Regions from separate parts of the Romboutsia sp. 1001713B170207_170306_H8 genome, predicted to be linked through region 1. Evidence: riboswitches for the same ligand, from Rfam matches in the RefSeq annotation. Region 1 holds a riboswitch; each other region holds the start of a gene.
What was found. Region 1 has a riboswitch for lysine ahead of I2A66_RS17570 (amino acid kinase family protein). Riboswitches for the same ligand answer to the same signal wherever they lie in the genome.
Positions count from the first base shown of each region.

Region 2: linked by a shared signal. The riboswitch ahead of nhaC (Na+/H+ antiporter NhaC) and the one ahead of I2A66_RS17570 (amino acid kinase family protein) in region 1 are both predicted to bind lysine.
Region 3: linked by a shared signal. The riboswitch ahead of I2A66_RS03660 (Na+/H+ antiporter NhaC family protein) and the one ahead of I2A66_RS17570 (amino acid kinase family protein) in region 1 are both predicted to bind lysine.

Region 1 covers NZ_JADNAX010000001.1:918,252-922,344, reverse strand. Annotated here, with positions in the region: gene lysA (diaminopimelate decarboxylase) at 1-1,212, opposite strand, end outside; gene I2A66_RS17580 (ACT domain-containing protein) at 1,229-1,555, opposite strand; gene I2A66_RS17575 (aspartate kinase) at 1,564-2,265, opposite strand; gene I2A66_RS17570 (amino acid kinase family protein) at 2,246-2,425, opposite strand; lysine riboswitch at 2,499-2,669, opposite strand; gene I2A66_RS04390 (hypothetical protein) at 2,821-3,426, opposite strand; gene I2A66_RS04385 (hypothetical protein) at 3,635-4,093, opposite strand, start outside.
Region 2 covers NZ_JADNAX010000001.1:581,410-585,502, reverse strand. Annotated here, with positions in the region: gene I2A66_RS02815 (ribonuclease H family protein) at 11-625, opposite strand; lysine riboswitch at 766-938, shown strand; gene nhaC (Na+/H+ antiporter NhaC) at 1,049-2,488, shown strand; gene I2A66_RS02805 (AbgT family transporter) at 2,865-4,093, opposite strand, start outside.
Region 3 covers NZ_JADNAX010000001.1:760,352-764,444, forward strand. Annotated here, with positions in the region: gene aspD (aspartate 4-decarboxylase) at 1-1,093, opposite strand, end outside; gene I2A66_RS03655 (lipoate--protein ligase) at 1,362-2,366, opposite strand; lysine riboswitch at 2,644-2,819, shown strand; gene I2A66_RS03660 (Na+/H+ antiporter NhaC family protein) at 2,962-4,093, shown strand, end outside.

The sequences.
Region 1 (4,093 bases):
TGCTGGTTTAGGTATTTTATTATAATTAGATGCCATTGAGTAACCATAAGCTCCAGTTGAAGTCGTTATTAATATATCTCCACTTTCTATATCCATTACATTAGCATGAGTTATCAATATATCTCCACTTTCACAGCACTTTCCAGCTACAGTCACTTTATTTACTTTTTCATATTTCATTTTATTTACAACACTACATTCATATCCCGCTTTATATAATGAAGGTCTAATATTATCAGTCATACCTCCATCTACACTAACATATGTCCTTACATCTTTTATATCTTTAATAGATCCTATTGTATACAGTGTACTGCCTGCATTTGCACTTATTGATCTTCCCGGCTCTATAATGAGCTTTGGTACTTTTATTCCAATTTTTTTACATTTTTGCTCTGCCCTTTTTATTATAGCTTCACAAAAATCTTGTATACTTTTAGGATTATCCTCTTTGGTATAATATACTCCTATACCTCCTCCTAAGTCTATTTCTTTTAAATCTATATTATACTTTATTTTTATTTCTTTAACTAAATCCATCATTATATCAACTTCGTCCATGTATGGCTCTATATCAAAAATCTGTGAACCTATATGTGCATGTAAACCAACTAACTTTATATTTTTATACTTATATAGTTTTTCTATAGCTTCATATAAGTCTCCATTTATTAATACAAATCCAAATTTAGAATCTATTTGACCTGTTTTTATATAATCATGAGTATGAGCTTCTATTCCAGGAGTTATTCTAAAGTATATCTCTTGTACTTTATTTCTCTTTTTGCAAATATCTTCAATTATATCAAGTTCATAAAAGTTATCTACAACAAATCTACCTACTCCTAATTCTATGCCCATATTAATTTCATCTATAGTTTTGTTATTTCCATGAAATAATACATTTTCCATTGGAAAACCTGCTTTATGAGCAGTATATAATTCTCCTCCTGAAACTACATCTAGGCATAAGTTTTCTTCTTTTATGATTTTACACATATATAAAGTTAAAAATGCCTTACCTGCATAAGCAACTTTATTTTTATTTTCCTCTACTTTAAAATACTTATTATATTTTCTGCAATTCTCTCTAATTAAACCTTCATCAAATACATAAAGTGGTGTAGAGTACTTATTAACTAATTCTGTACAACTAACGCCTCCAATATATAGCGTGTTATTTCTAATAGACATATTTCCATGTAGTTTCATAATAGCCTCCTAAATTTTATACATTAAATTCTCTTGCCACTTCATTTATTGCAACATCTTTATCAAAAGAGTTTATAGCACAAGTTATTCTTATTTCTGATGTAGTTATAAGCTTAACATTAATATTATTTTCCTTGAATATTTTAAATACTTTTGATATAACACCTGCTGTGTTTTTCATTCCAGACCCTACTAATGAAAACTTTGTTATATGATCATCAATAACAATATTTTTGCTATCTGAATATTTTTTAGCTATCTCTTTACATTCATCTAGATCTTCTTTAGGTATAGTAAAAGATACATTTATAATTTCATTTATTGGTGCTGTTTGACTGATCATATCTATACTTATTTTTTACTTGCAATATCTTCAAATAAACTAAAAACCTTATCTAAATTAAAATCTTTTATAGTTATAGCAACATCATCATCGCTAGTTGCAAGTCCTGTTATGACTTTTTCCTCTAATCTCATTTTATTTTCTCCCTTTATATATGTTCCATTTCGCTCTCCACATGAAAGACCTACATATATTTCTGTATTATATTTTTGTGCTAGTTCTATACTTCTTGAGTGCATTACTTGTGCACCTAAACTAGCTAATTCTAGCATTTCTTCGTATTCTATTTCTTTAAGTTTTTTAGCCTTACTATACTTTCTAGGGTCGGTAAAGTAAATTCCATCTACATCTGTATAAATTTCACATTTAGCATTTAGTTTAACTGCTAAAGCTACCGCTGATGTATCAGAACCTCCTCTTCCTAAAGTTGTAATATCACCCTCATCATTTAATCCCTGAAATCCTGTCACTATTACTACCTTTCCATGATCTAAACTTTCTTCTATCTTAGATACATTTATATCATCTATTTGAGATTTTCCATGATCTCCACTAGTATGTATATTAAGTTGATACGCATTATAACTTATTGATTGGCATCCTAATGATGATAGGCACATAGCAAGTAATGACGCTGATATAATTTCACCTGTTGACATAAGTGCATCTAATTCTCTTTTATTAGGATTTTTACTTATATTTTTTTGCAAGTTTTATATAATTATCAGTAGTATCTCCCATGGCTGAAACTACTACAACTATTTTTTCATTAGTTTTTTTTCTATCAATTATATTTTCTGCTATTCTTTTAATTTTCTCTGTAGTTTCTACAGAGCTCCCACCATACTTTTGAACTATAATACTACTCATATCCCCCTCCTAGAAAGTTGTAAAATAAAAAACACCCAAAGGTATACTTTGGGTGTTTTTTTTATACACAAAGTAACCTTGTAGCTCACCACTTATTACTAAGTGACAGTATTATACATATTATGTATAGTACCAGAAAAATTATTTGCCAATAATTTTTCTTCGGCTGCACTTCCTTTCATTTATAATCAACACTTGCCAGCTTCTATAAACTACTATTAATTACAGCACCTCTACCCTAGGTAAATTTCATATATTAAGTTTTATTTTATAATTAATTTTTATCACACTATTCTTAATTTTACAACTATTTTAATTTTTTATTTATGTAAAATTTTATTAATCTATATCTTTTTATGTTGATGATTAAATAGACCTATATATAAAAAATAGGCCTATATATACTTAAATAGTTTATTTAAGCTTAAATCAACAACACAAACATCAGAATCAAAATCAAAGTCTCCTAAATTTCTCATTTCTGATGTTATTATTAAAACTCTTGGTACTTCAAAAAAAGGAATCGTCGAGTTTTTAATTTTATTCTCTAGGTTATAGTATTTAGACTTGTCAATTTTTTGATCTAAATCTATATCTACTAAAAGTTGATTTAGTTCATTATAGTGGTCTGTATATTCTATAAATATATCAAATTTTTTGTTATCTATTCTAACATTTCTATAAAATCTTTTTACCTCATATCCACCTAAATTAAATCTAATTGCTAATTCAGAACCTATTACTGTTTTAGCTAATTCCTTGCCCTTATACTGTTTACTCCCATTTAAATAATATACATACGAATTATCTCTATATCCACTATAGTTTATATTGCAAGGATATTTTTTAAGTGTATATTCATTACACATTTTTCTTAAAGTTTTCTTAAATGGTTTTCTTCCACGTCTTTTTTTACTTGAAAAAACTTTACCAACCTGAGTTTCTGTCATACATCTAACCCTACTAATTAAAAGCAGTATATCTTTTTCTAACCCCATCATAATGCATATCTCCTCGAGTCATTAATTTACCAAGTTGTAATAATATTATATTAATTGTCCCTATAAAAATTGATTGTTTTTCTATATTTTTCTAAAAATAATAATTCACATTTTATGAATAACAAAAAAGAACATATCTTAGTATATAAAATACTAAGATATGTTCTTTTTATTTTTAATTAAAAACTTAATAACTATTTATATATTTTTATTGATTTTCTTCTATAGTTTTAGTTGATGAGTCACTTTTTACTTTCTCTTCTTCTTTACTTGAACCTATGTTTAAGTTATCAAATGAAATTATCTCAACTACTCCAGACTTTCCTTCTTGATAATCAATCTTAACTTGATCTGAAACTGCTGTTAAAGGTAATTCTGTAGATACTTTTGATGTTGCTGTAAATATTATATTTTCATTTGTATCTAATGTTAAATAATAATTAGTGTTTCCACTTTTTACATCTGGACTAATTCTAGTAACCTTACCTTCTATACTAGCTTTGCTTGTATCATTTTCAATACTTATATTGTTACCTTCGCTAGATAATGCTTCTCTATAATTTATTAAAGCTTCATCTTTTGTTTCTCCAAGTCCTAAAATTGCAAAATCTTCAACTGATACAAATGCCACCATCTTAACAAGACCTGCTTTATCTTTAAGTGCAGA
Region 2 (4,093 bases), 340 kb from region 1:
TATCTGATATTTAAACAATTACATTAAATTCTATATAGTTACTATTAGTATAGTTATCATAAAGTAAAGATAAGCTATGAGCTTTAACTTTTACAAATTTAATATTTAGTTTATTTTTTATTCCATCATAGAATCTTTTATATTCTATTGTTCCCTCTTTATTAGTTTTCCAAACTCCAGTACACCATTTTTCAATACCTTCGTAGTCAAAGTATAAAATTAGATTCTCTATATTATTTTCTAGGCAATAATTCATAGCTAGTTTTGATGCTTCTATTTCACCTGCGACATTTCTCATAGTTACTAAAGACTCATCATTACCCTTTATGCTGTATGTTTTTTGAACTTGTCCATTTTTTAGTATAACAACACCTGAGCCATATTCTCTTATACAATGTTCATAACTACCATCTACATATGCCTCTACGGTGTTATCTTCATTCGAAAAAATAATTTCTTTCTTTCCATATATATACTCTTCTGCTTCATCTTTAGATAAAAAGCTTTTGTATTCTGCTCCTGAAAACCCATTTACTTGAGACTTACATTCATCCCAAGTATTATATATTCCTATGCACTTACCTTTTCTGACTGCATAAAATTTTTTTTTACTCAATATTATCACTCCTATAAGCTTACAATTATTTTTATACCGCTTGTAATCAATAATTATTGTAACTTAAACTTTATTTTTTTTAAAGTTATATTTTGTCACTTCCATATGTTATTACTTTATGGTATAATTTTTTATGAATAACGAATATAACTAATGATAGAGGTCGCGATATTAATAAGTAGTTCTGTGGAGGTAAGCACGTTGAAGCAAAACAAAAGGTAATATTGCCGAAATATACAAGTGAAGCTTTAAGCTTGTATGTTGGGGTTATACATAATATGTATAACACTGTCACAATAATTTGTGGAGTACTATCTTTAGATTAAGTCATATACTAAAAAATGATTAAGTCTAGAGTAGAAACTTCTACTCTATTTTTTTAGCTAAAATTTAGATATCAGGTTATATTCATAAAAATCAAGGAGGTCTATCATGACATCATCAAGAGAAAAAAAACAAGCAACCTTATTTGATGCAGTTTTATGTATCGGTTTCTTAGTTGCGACCTTAGTAACATGCTTAGTCATTCTAAAAGATTATGAAATTTCAGCTCATATTCCATTAATATTAGGTGGAGTTTTTGCTGGCTGCATATCTATATTTAAGCTTGGGTTTACTTGGAAAGAATTAGAAGAAGGAATTTTAGAAACTATTAATACTACAATGCAATCTATTTTAATACTTTTAGTTGTAGGTATATTAATAGGTACTTGGATTATAAGTGGTATAGTTCCATCAATGATTTATTGGGGACTTAATTTATTATCTCCAAGTATATTTTTAGTAGCTACTACTGTAATATGTGCTATCGTATCAATTTCTACAGGTTCATCTTGGACAACAGTAGGAACTATTGGTATAGCATTGCTTGGTATAGGAAGTGCATTAGGCATGCCAAGTAGCTTAGTAGCTGGTGCAATTATTTCAGGAGCATATTTCGGTGATAAAATGTCTCCACTTTCAGATACAACGAACTTAGCTCCTGCAATGGCTGGAACTAATTTATTTGATCATATAAAACATATGTTATATACTACAATTCCTGCTCTTTTAATAGCGCTTATAATCTACGCTATATTAGGAATGAAGTATGCAGGAAGCCAAATAGATACAGCTCAAATAACAGAAATACAAAATGCTTTACTATCTAGCTTTAATACTTTATCTCCATGGTTATTCTTAGTGCCAGTTGGAGTTATAGCTATGGTTATCCTTAAAGTACCAGCAATACCCGCACTAATGATCGGAGCACTAGCTGGAGGATTTGTAGCGGTATTTTTCCAAGGAAGTTCAGCTGCAGATGTTATTGTAGCTGCTAAAGTAGGATATACTTCAAATAGTGGTATGGTATTTGTAGATGAATTACTTTCTCGTGGAGGACTGGAAAGTATGCTAGATACAGTTGCACTTATGATGTGTGCATTAGTAACTGGAGGTATACTTGAAAAGTCAGGAATACTACAAGCACTTGCTAATTCAATATTAAAAGTAGCAAAAGGAACATTCGGATTAATTGCTGCTACAATTTTCACTGCTATTGGAACTAATTTAGCTGTAGCTGATCAATACCTAGCAATAGTAATTCCAGGAAGTATGTATAAAGATGCATTTAAAAACCAAGGATTAGCTGCTAAAAATCTATCTCGTGCTTTAGAAGATAGTGCTACAATCACATCACCATTAATTCCATGGAATACATGTGGAGCTTATATGTCTGCCACAATGGGGGTTGGGTGTTTTGCATTTTTACCATTTGCATTCTTCAATTTACTTTGCCCTATAATATCACTATTTTATGGTTTAACAGGAATAAGTATAGAAAAAATATCAACTGAAGATAATACTGAGTCTGTAAAAGAGGCTATAGTATAAATATAATAAAAGGGTTGTCTATTTAGACAACCCTTTTTCTAATCCCCTTTTTAGGTATATTTTAGAATGGATTAATAATACATCAAATACACAAAGTTTAAGTAAAGATAGTATTTCTGTAAATTCTCTTGTAGATAATAATTTAGGTAATGTAATAAAATTGATACTAAAGACTTAGGTAATTACTCAAAATCTTCAGTCATAGTTTATACAAAGGATAACAAAATACATTCAATTTCCATAAAATGAAAAGATTTTGTATATGAAATTTTTCAAAAACCTCTACAAAATAGTAAGAATATCTAAATATTGTTCTAGACATAAAAAAGAAATCCCATAACATTTAAATGTATTGAGATTTCTTTTTTTATTTATATTATAAGCTGTAAACTAGTCCTGCTCCTGGTCCTAGTGGTAATCCTAATGTCATCCATAATACTAACATTATTATCCATCCAACTAAGAATATTAAACTGTATGGTACCATTGTTGATATTAAAGTTCCTATACCAGCTTTTTTATCATGCTTTTGAGCAAATATAACTATCATTGCAAAGTAACTCATAAGTGGTGATATTATATTAGTAGTAGAATCACCTATTCTGTAAGCAACTTGAGTTAACTCTGGAGATATACCAAGTTTCATGAACATTGGTAAGAATACTGGAGCCATTATAGCCCATTTAGCTGAAGCTGATCCCATGAATAAGTTTATAAATCCTGCAAATAATACGAATACTATTATTAGAACTATAGAGTTCATATTCATTGAACCTAGTAATTCAGCACCTTTTAATGCTAATATTGTACCTAAGTTAGTGTATGAGAAGTAGCTAACAAATTGAGCCATAACAAATGCTAATGCTATATATGATCCCATCGAAGCCATTGACTTACCAAGTTCAGCACCAACATCTTTCTCATTTTTAAATTTACCTGATAATTTTCCGTAAACAACTGCTGCCACGAAGAATATTATTGCTATTAATACAACTAATCCATTCATTAATGGTGAATGATCTATTATTGAATTTGCAAATGTATCTGCTTCTAAGTTTCTTAATACTGAGTTTGGCATTAATACTATTGCAACTAATGCTGCTAACATTAATAATACTACTGTATTAGTAATTTTTAATGCTCTTTGTTCTTCTTTAGATAAGTTTTGTAAGTTTTTATCTTCTTCTGATAATTGAGATTTACCACTGAAAGATCCTAATCTAGGTTCAACTATTTTATCAGTTATAAACCAACCTAATCCTGTTATTAAGAATGTAGATGCCATCATAAAATACATATTTGATGCTGCTTGTACTGTATAGTTTGGATCTAACATTTGAGCTGCACCAGTAGATATACCTGCTAACATTGGATCTATTGTTCCTATTATTAAGTTAGCACTAAATCCTCCAGAAACACCAGCAAACCCTGCTGCAAGTCCTGCAAGTGGATGTCTACCAAATGACATAAATATTAATGCTGCAAGTGGAACTAATACAACGTATCCTGCATCACTTGCTATATTTGACATAACTCCTAAAAATACAACCATTGGTGTAACTAATTTTGCTGGAGTTACAGAAACTGTCTTTTTAAGTAAAGCAG
Region 3 (4,093 bases), 160 kb from region 1:
CTTTATATCTATTATTTACAGATCTTTTTAACTCTTCATTTAGTTCACTTATTTTTTTATCAAAAACATTGTTTTCATGTAAAGCCATTGTACCTAATCTCCAACCAGTAACACCGAAGTATTTAGAATAAGAATAAACTCCGAGTGTATTGTATGGAAGCATAGCCATTAAAGATGTGAATTCAGGCACAAAAGTACCATATACATCATCTGAGATTATCATTAAATCTTTATTATAATTTTTAACAACATTTATTATATTATTAAAAGTATTTTCATTCATAGCTATTGATGCTGGATTATTTGGATTTACAAGGAATAAAGCTTTTATAGAATTATCATTTAGCTTTTCTAATTCTTTTTTAGAATACTGCCAAGTATGTATCCCATTTTCATCGACTTCATCAGCATTTATATAAACTACATTAAACTTATATCTAGGTAGATGAGGTATTTCAAGATAAGGTGTAAATATAGGTGTCATAATAGCGATTGAATCACCTTTTCTTAAAAGTTCATTAGCCATTAATGAATCAAATATATAGCACATGGCAGCTGTTGCACCTTCTACAGCAAATATATTTAGCTTACCACCATTTTCAGTATCATACCTCATTTCTTGTACAAGATAATCATGAACTATTTTTTCTATATGAGGTAGCATTCTATCAGGAAATGGATAATTATCTCCTATTATTGCATCTGCTAGTTCATATACAAATTCATCACCATTAAAATTAAGCTTATTTATACCATAATCTATTATTTTTTTTAATAAAGATACTCCAGGCATGTTTTTATTTTGGGTCATATAATCATAAAAACGTTTAGAAATGCCTTCTTTTTTAGGCATTCCAGCTAAATCACCTAAGTCCCAAGTTAAGCGTGTTTCGTTAACTGCAAATTGTCCAAATGTAAAAAATGCTTCACGAGGAGTAGCGGCAGTCCAGTTAGGATTACCACGACCAGCATCTAGTACATTTACATTATTTTTAATAGCATTATTTTTAGCTAAATCCATTAATTTATCTTTAAACTCAAAAGGGCTTATTTTATCATAGATCATTTTTAATTCTTTATAAGAATACTTCAAAATTAATTCCTCCTAAAAGTACATATTAACTGTTTGCGTTACTATATAATTATATATATTTTTAGGAAAAAGTAAATGAAAAAAGTATTTTTCGTAAAACTATTAAAAAAGTATTGATTTATTGATAATTATGTTTAAAAAATTAAGTTTAAATAGAATATGCATTATAAAAATATAGTTATTGATAAATGTGATTAAGTGAATATAAAGAATAAAAAGTATAAATTTAGACTGATAATATATCAGTCTAAATAAAAATTTATTAAATTTAATAAGCTTTAACTTCTTGTTTAGCACCTAATATACCAGCAATTAATATATCTGAATCTGCACCTAAAAAATAGTTATCGATATTTATATGAGAAAAAATATCTCTTAAGCTTTGCTCTTCATGTCGAACACCACATAAAAGAACTTCTAAAGTTGATATATCATCCTTTCCGAAAAAATCACCAAAAAACTTTATCCTTGTTATAAATCCTTTTTCAACTTCTAAGTTAAATTCTATATTACCACCAGGATATTTTAACTCATTTAAAAGAGAATATTTAGGCGAATTACCAAAATTCCATTCCCAAGTACTGTATTTTTCTTCTACTAAATTTTCTATTTTTTCAATATCATCTTTAGTTAAGTTATAGAACGTATTGTTAGAACTAATAGAATATATATAATTCATAAGCAAATTTTTAAATTCAAGAATATCTATATCTTCATTTAAGTGACTACTTATATTGGTTACACGAGATTTAACTGACTTTATTCCTTTTCCTTCAAACTTAATACTTTTTACTTTTAAAGCATCAGATAAGTCTGAAATTTGTGATGAGAATAAAAGTGTACCATGATGCATTACTTTATTTTTGTAGTTATACTGAGCATTACCAGAGAATTTCTTACCATCAATTAATAAATCATTTCTTCCAGAAAACTCTGCATTTAATCCTAATGTTTTTAGTAAATCTATTATTGGTTGTGTAAACTTTTTAAAGTCACTAAAAGAGTTTTTATTGCAGGAGATAAAGGTAAAGTTTATGTTGCCTAAATCGTGAAAAACAGCCCCACCTCCAGAAAGTCTTCTTACAACAGGGATTGAGTTATCCTTAACATAATCTATATTTATCTCAGATAATGTATTTTGATTTTTTCCAACGATTATAGAAGGTTTGTTTCGCCATAAAATAAATAAATCTTCATTAGTATTTTTTAATAGGTATTCTTCCATAGCTAAGTTGAAATAGGGATTTGTATTATCGTTATATATAAGTAACATATATATTCCTCCTAAAAATATTTATTATATACATTAAACTCATGACAATTTATATTCTATAAAAAAAAATTACATTCCTTTATTTTATTTAAATGAATTTATACAAAATTTATGTATAAAAATAATAATTATACATAAAAATACATAATCCTTCTTAATTAAATAGAAATACTTGTAAAATAATTGTATCAATAAAAATAAAATAAAAAATTTTCAGAAAAGTATTGCGTTATTATGAAAATTACCATATAATTTAAGATATAAAACAAGTGAATAGAAAAAGGGTAGAGGCGCAATATTTATCAGTAGTAATAATGAGTTAAGCACTGTGATTTATTACAAAAGGAAATATTGCCGAAGCATATAACTGATGCTTTAAGGTTATATAGCTGGGGGTATATATAAGATATATACCACTGTCACAAAATTATTTTGTGGTGAGCTACATTTAAGGAATTATTATATTTCTATGTATTATTGCATGTTAATAGAATTTTTAGCCTTGAGTGTAAACTCAAGGCTTTTTATAGTTGTATAGAAAAATGTATTACAAACCCTCATATATTCACTTAATAATTTTAAGGGGGAAAATATTATGAAAAGAAAAAGTTTAAAAATAGTTATTATGGTATTAACTATAATTATGATGTCATCAACTTTAGGATTTGCAGAAACTGATATAGGGCAGATAAATACAAATAAATTTGGGATATGGACACTAATACCTCCATTAGTTGCAATAGTTTTAGCATTTATAACTAAAAATGTTGTTGTATCATTATTTATTGGAATTTTGTCAGGAAGTTTTATTTTAAATATAAGTGGTTCAAGTGTACACTTTGCATTAGTTAATGCTTTTTTAGATGTTGTAAACAGAGCAGTTGGGTCTTTAGCAGATCCGTGGAATGCAGGTATAATACTTCAAGTTTTAGCAATAGGGGGAGTGATTAATTTAGTTGCCAAAATGGGAGGAGCTAAAGCAATAGCTGAGGGCCTTTCAAGAAGAGCCAAAACTGCAAAAAGTACACAATTGATAACTTGGTTTGCAGGGCTTTTAGTATTCTTTGATGATTATGCAAATTCACTTATCATAGGACCTATGATGAGACCAGTAGCAGATAAAATGAAAATCTCAAGAGAAAGATTAGCATTTATAATAGATGCAACAGCAGCACCAATAGCAGGATTGGCTATAGTATCAACTTGGATAGGTCTTGAAGTTGGATTAATAGGAGATGCATTTAATGGAATAGGTATAAAAGCAGACGCTTTTGGTGTGTTTTTAAATACAATACCATATAGATTTTACAATATACTAATACTAGCGTTTATAGTGATAACAACTTTATTATTAAAAGATTTTGGTCCTATGAGAAAGGCAGAGATAAGAGCTAGACAAGGCAAAAGTTTAGATTCTGAGATTGCAATAGATTCTGTAAACGATCATTCAGATTTAGAACCAAAAGAAGGTGTTAAATTAAGTATATGGAATGCAATAATACCAATAGGAACATTGATAGTAGCCGCATTAATAGCATTTTACTATAGTGGATATAGTTCTATAATGAGTGGAGAAGATGCTAGTTTAATACAATTGCTTAGTGATTCACCATTATCATTTGTATCAATTAGAGAAGCATTTAGTGCATCAGATGCATCGGTTGCGTTATTCCAGTCTGCATTACTTGCAAGTGTAGTAGCTATAGTAATGGCGGTATCTCAAAAAA